Regions from separate parts of the Methylorubrum subtropicum genome, predicted to be linked through region 1. Evidence: predicted binding sites of a transcription regulator. Region 1 holds the regulator's gene; the other holds the start of a gene.
The links. The regulator PhoB, encoded in region 1, activates phosphate uptake and scavenging genes when phosphate is short. The targets are predictions, from matches to a motif close to TGTCATNNANCTGTCAT.

Region 1 (3,170 bases):
CATGGGCCTGTCCGGCGGCCAGCAGCAGCGTCTCTGCATCGCCCGCACCGTGGCCCAGCGCCCGGAGGTCATCCTGTTCGACGAGCCGACCTCGGCGCTGGACCCGATCTCCACCGGCCGCATCGAGGAGCTGATCGAGCAGCTGCGCTCCGAGTTCACGATCGTCATCGTGACCCACAACATGCAGCAGGCCGCCCGCATCTCGCAGTTCACCGCGTTCATGTATCTCGGCGAGCTGATCGAGTTCGACGCGACCTCGAAGATCTTCATGAACCCGGCCAAGCGCCAGACCCAGGACTACATCACCGGCCGCTTCGGCTGATCCGTCCCCACTTCGTGTCGTGACGCGTTCGTCGCGACGGATCGGCTCCACCGGAGAGTTCGAGATCATGCCCGAGCATATCGTTTCCTCCTACGACAACGACCTCGAGAACCTGCGCCGCTCCATCGCCGAGATGGGCGGCGTCGCGGAGAAGATGCTGGCGGAAGCCACCGAGGCGCTGGTGCGCCGCGACACCACTTTGGCCCAGGCCGTCATCGTCGCCGACAAGCGCCTCGACACGCTCCAGCGCGAGATCGAGGAGCGCTCGGTGCTGCTCATCGCCCGGCGCCAGCCGCTCGCCATCGACCTGCGCGAGACCATTTCCGGCATCCGCGTCGCGGGCGACCTCGAGCGGATCGGCGATCTCGCCAAGAACATCGCCAAGCGCGTCGTCGCGATCAGCGATCAGGCCCAGCCGCAGAAGATCGTGCTCGGCGTGCAACACATGAGCGACCTCGTGCAAGAGCAGCTCAAGAACGTGCTCGACGCCTATGCCAGCCGCGACACGGCCGCCGCCCACGACGTGTGGGAGCGGGACGGCGCCATCGACGCGCTCTACAACTCGCTGTTCCGCGAACTCCTGACCTATATGATGGAGGACCCGCGCAACATCTCGTTCTGCACGCACCTGCTGTTCTGTGCCAAGAACGTCGAGCGCATCGGCGACCACACCACCAACGTCGCCGAGACGATCCAGTATCTCGCCACCGGCGAGGTGCCGACGACCGAGCGCCCGAAGAACGACGCCTCGAACTACGCCACCGTCCAGCCGGGCGCCTGAGTAGACTTGAACCTGCCTGGTCTTCGCGCGACCCGTGTATCGGCGCGCGCGGGGGCCGACGTGAGACGCTGTTTGCAGGGTAGACTTGGCGCGCGGGACTGGATTCCCGCGCGCGCCTCGGTCACCGTTGCGGTGATCGGAGAGGTTCTCGGCAAACCATGCGAATGGGACAACGTTCGATGACGAGCGCGCGCATCCTGATCGTCGAGGACGAGGAATCGCTGACCATGCTGCTGCGCTACAACCTCGAAGCCGAGGGCTTCGTGGTGGACGTGGCGGTCCGCGGCGACGAGGCGGACCTTCGCCTGCACGAGACCACCCCCGACCTCGTCCTGCTTGACTGGATGGTGCCCGGCCTCTCGGGAATCGAGCTGTGCCGCCGCATCCGCGCCCGCCGCGAGACCGAGCGGCTGCCGGTGATCATGCTGACCGCCCGTGGCGAGGAGGCCGACCGGGTCCGCGGCCTCTCGACGGGGGCCGACGACTACGTGGTCAAGCCGTTCTCGGTGCCGGAGCTTCTGGCCCGCGTGCGCTCGCTCCTGCGCCGCTCCAAGCCCGCTCATGTGGCCGACATGCTGACCGCGGGCGACATCGAGCTCGACCGGGTGAGCCACCGCATCCGCCGCCAGGGCCGCGAGATCCATCTCGGGCCGACCGAGTTCAAGCTGCTCGAATACCTGATGCAGAGCCCCGGCCGCGTCTTCTCCCGCGAGCAACTGCTCGACGGCGTGTGGGGCCACGACGTCTACATCGACGAGCGCACCGTCGACGTCCATGTCGGCCGCCTGCGCAAGGCCATCAACCGCCCCCGCCAGAGCGACCCGATCCGCACCGTGCGGGGTTCGGGGTATTCGTTCGACGAGATGTTCGCGGTCGCCGATTAGTTTTTTGCAAGTATCCTCCCACCCAACCCCCTCATCCTGAGGTGCGAAGCGTAGCGTAGCCTCGAAGGAGGGCTCCAGGAATCGCGCGCGAACTGGAGCCCTCCTTCGAGGCCGCTGCGCGGCACCTCAGGATGAGGGGGATGGGTGGGACGAGCGGACGCTCAATAGTTCACCGTCGCCCGCAACCCGATCACCGTCGCATTGCGGATGCGCCGCCCGCTGGCATCCGGCAAACCACCGCCGGGGCGCATCACGTATTGCAGGTCCGGCTGGAGCGTGAAGCCCGGCACGATCTCGGCCTGATAGGTCGCCTCGATTACCGTCTCGCTGCTGCGGATCGGGCCCGTCCCGGTGCCGAGGATGACGGCGTCGCGGTCGAAGCCGCGGGCAGCCGGGGAAATGCGCGAGTGGATCACGCCGAGGCCCGCGGTGTCGTTGGGGCGCCCCGGGATCAGCCCCTTGTAGGCCACGCCGGCATCCACGTAGAGGTCGATCAGGTTGCGGTCTCCGGGCACCGCTGACAGCCGGACGAAGGCCGAAGCGCCCTCCCCCGGCGCGCCGGGCTCGTTGAAGATCGTCTGGTCGAGGATGGCGTAGACGCCGCTGTCGCCGCGAAAGCGCCGGGCGATGCCGCTGGCCTCGGGGTCGGCGAGCAGCCGCCCCTGCACGCTGTCGAGCCGCGGGCTGTCGAAGCGGCCGAAATGATGCCACGCGCCGAGCGTCGCCGTGCCGGGCAGGCCCGTGGTGCCGGGCAGCGACGGGTAGGCGTAGGCCGCCTCGCCGATCAGCAGCGCCGGATCGTTGACGCGGAAATCCGTGCCGTGGCGGTTGCGTCGCTGCGGATCGGTGCCGTCGTCGACGCGTGGCGTGCCGGCCGGGTCGCCGTTGAAGATCGCGGCTTGGAACGAAAGGGCGTCGGTCGGCACGTATTTCATCCGGATCGCCGGGGTGGCGAGCGGATAGATCGGCCCACCGCTCGGCATCACCACGGCGCCGACATTCGGCCAGCCGAAGCCGGCGTTCAAAAAGACCACGCCCGACTGGGCGATGGCGAACTCGGTGTCGGCCGAGACCTGCCCGACCTTGATCGAGAGTTTTCCGTCCCAAAAACTCTGTTCGACCCACAGCTCGAACAACCGCGTGGAGGGCAGCGCCTCGATGCCGCTGACCGTCGTGAGGTTGT
Region 2 (3,170 bases), on a different contig from region 1:
ACTAAAAACTTGCCTGTGGCGTGGGCTTTCGGCTCATGTGAAGGGGGAGCGGTGCCCGCGGATTCGGCACCGGCAAGAAGAAGGCGGCGGCGATGACGGCCGAAGCGGGGCGAGCGGCGGCGGAGAAACCGAGGAACCGGCTCGCGGCGGTGCGCCTCGACGAGGCCTCCATCGGCCGCGGCAACCCGGACCAGGAGCACGAGCGCGCCATCGCGATCTACGACATCCTGGAGGAGAACAGCTTCACCATCCCCGAGCGCGACGACGGCCCCTACGGCCTCGTCCTCGGGCTCGTGGAGAACAAGCTCTCCTTCGCGATCACCACCGAGGCCGGCGAGCCGGTGATGACCCACTTGCTGTCGCTGACGCCGTTCCGGCGGGTGATCCGCGACTACGAGATGATCTGCGAGAGCTATTACAGCGCGATCCGCACCGCCTCGCCGACGCAGATCGAGGCGATCGACATGGGCCGGCGCGGCCTGCACAACGAGGCCTCCGAGCTGCTGCGCCAGCGCCTCGAAGGCAAGGTCGATCTCGACCACAACACCGCGCGCCGCCTGTTCACCCTCGTCTTCGCCCTGCATTGGAAGGGGTGAAACCGCTGTCGAGAGGAAGCGGGTGTCGCTTCCGCGACAGCGAGCGTGGCCGGATGCGGGCCTATGTGCGCGCGGGGCGCATCATCCTGCCCGCGGCACCGGGCGCATCGGAAAAACGTTGCGCTTTCGGGCGAGGCGGGGCGGCCCTATGACGGGTGACCCGAGGCGGCCTTCGTAAGGCGGGGCATGGCGGACGACGCGATCCCGGGGACGGGGCCGAAGAAGCGGCGGGTGCAGTCCGTCCTGTTCATGTGCAACTTCAACGCGGTGCGTTCGCTCGCGGCGGAGGCGATCGCGCGCCACTATTTCGGCAAGTCCACCTACGTGCAGTCGGCGGGCGTACGCACGGGCGAGCCGAGCGACCCGTTCATGATCGCGGCGCTGGACGAGATCGGCATCGACGCCGCCCGCCACAAGCCGCGCACCATCGAGCAGTTGGAGGACTGGGAGGGTCTGAATTTCGACCTGATCGTCACCCTCTCTCCGGAAGCCCACCACCGCGCCCTGGAGCTGACCCACACGGTCGCGGCGGACGTGGAATACTGGCCGACCCCCGACCCGACGCTGAACCAGGACGGCACCCGCGAGCAGCGCCTCGACGGCTACCGCGACGTGCGCGACGGGCTGACCTATCGGATCAAGGCGCGGTTGAAGGGGTAGGCGGGGCAAGGTTCCCCTCCCCCTTGCGGGGAGGGGTTAGGGGTGGGGGTGGCGCAGGAGGCACCGCCGAGCCCCATCCGGCCCGACCCCCACCTCCTACCTCCTCCCCGCAAGGGGGAGGAGAGCGCCGCATCCTGACGACCGAGCGACACCCGAACACCGCCCCTGCGATACAGCCGGCTACGGAGATTTCGCCGCTGTCATCGAATCGTCGCGGATCGCCCCGAAAGGCAGGGCCCGACCCTTGCGAGGAGAGCCCGGTCCCATGGACTTCCACCGCCGTTTCACCGTGCTGATGTGCACGCCCCATTTCGAACAGGGCGACCTCGAAGGCGCGCGGGTCGAGCAGATCGTGGCGGCGGTCGAGGCGCGCGGCTTCGAGGTGGTGCGGGCCCGCCGCGTCGAGGACGCCTCCATCGCGGTCCAGACCGATTCGGCCGTCGGCTGCCTCGTGGTCGACTGGGGCAAGCGCGGGCTGGAGGGCAAGGCCGCAGCCCTCATCGACATGATGCGAAAGCGCGGCCTTGAGATGCCGATCGTCATCATGGTCCGCCGCAAGCGGCTGGAGGACATCCCGGTCGAGCTGCTGGACTTCATCGACGGCTACATCTTCCTCGCGGAAGAGACCCCCGAATTCATCGCCCGCGGCCTCGTCTCCCGCGTGACGCAGTATGCCGACACGCTGAAGACCCCGTTCTTCGGCGCGCTGGTGGACTATGCCGAGGAGGGCAACCAGCTCTGGACCTGCCCCGGCCACAACGGCGGCATTTTTTACAATCGCTCCCCCATCGGCCGTATCTTCGTGGAGCATCTGGGCGAAGCGATCTTCCGCGACGACCTCGACAACTCGGTGCTCGATCTCGGCGATCTGCTGACCCACGAGGGCCCGGCGCTGAAGGCGCAGAAGGAGGCCGCCGCGATCTTCGGCGCCGAAAAAACCTACTTCGTCCTCAACGGCACCTCGGCCTCGAACAAGGTCGTGCTGGGCTCGCTGGTGGCCGAGGACGACCTCGTCCTGTTCGACCGCAACAACCACAAGGCCGCCCATCACGGCGCCCTGCTGCTCGCCGGCGGCATTCCGATCTTTCTGGAGACGGACCGCAACGCCTACGGCCTGATCGGCCCGATCTACCACGAGTCGCTCGATGAAGACCGCATCCGCGAAAAGATCCGCACCAATCCGCTGGTGAAGGACAAGGAGGCGTGGCGGAAGGAGCGCCCGTTCCGCTGCGCCGTCATCGAGCAATGCACCTACGACGGCACGATCTACGACGCGCAAGCGCTCGTCGAGCGGATCGGGCACCTGTGCGACTACATCCTGTTCGACGAGGCCTGGGCGGGCTTCATGAAGTTCCACCCGCTCTACGTCCGCCGCTTCGCCATGGGCCTGACCGGGCTCGACGAGACCTCGCCCGGCATCATCGCCACGCAGTCGACCCACAAGCAGCTCGCGAGCTTCAGCCAAGCCTCGCAGATCCACACCCGCGACGGCCATATCCGCGGCCAGACCCGGCGCGTCGAGCACAAGCGGCTCAACGAGAGCTTCCTCGTGCATGCCTCGACCTCGCCGTTCTACCCGATCTTCGCCTCGCTCGATGTCGGCGCGCAGATGATGAAGGGCCGCTCCGGCGTCGTCCTGTGGGACGACACGATCCGGCTCGGCATCGAGTGGCGGAAGAAGGCCCGCGCCATCCGCAAGGAGTTCGAGGAGCGCGAGGCCGATCCGAAGCGGCGCTGGTTCTTCGATCCCTTCGTGCCGGACGTGGTGGCCGGTCCCGACGGCGGCGAGACGCCGTGGGAATCGATCCCGACCGACATCCTGGCCTCCGACGCCCGCTACTGGGAGCTGACGCCGGGCGCGTCCTGGCACGGCTTCACCCATGTCGGGCCGTCCCATCGCGACGGCGGCCAGCC

Region 2: a site for PhoB is predicted at 1,455-1,471, ahead of AAHG03_RS11795 (Orn/Lys/Arg family decarboxylase). Genes of this name have one in related genera too.

What each region holds. Positions count from the first base shown of each region.
Region 1 is NZ_JBBXMW010000003.1:272,498-275,667, forward strand. Features, by position in the region: gene pstB (phosphate ABC transporter ATP-binding protein PstB) at 1-322, shown strand, start outside; gene phoU (phosphate signaling complex protein PhoU) at 390-1,103, shown strand; gene phoB (phosphate regulon transcriptional regulator PhoB) at 1,283-1,987, shown strand; gene AAHG03_RS06210 (carbohydrate porin) at 2,149-3,170, opposite strand, start outside.
Region 2 is NZ_JBBXMW010000007.1:82,203-85,372, forward strand. Features, by position in the region: gene AAHG03_RS11785 (UPF0262 family protein) at 93-596, shown strand; gene AAHG03_RS11790 (arsenate-mycothiol transferase ArsC) at 783-1,256, shown strand; gene AAHG03_RS11795 (Orn/Lys/Arg family decarboxylase) at 1,522-3,170, shown strand, end outside.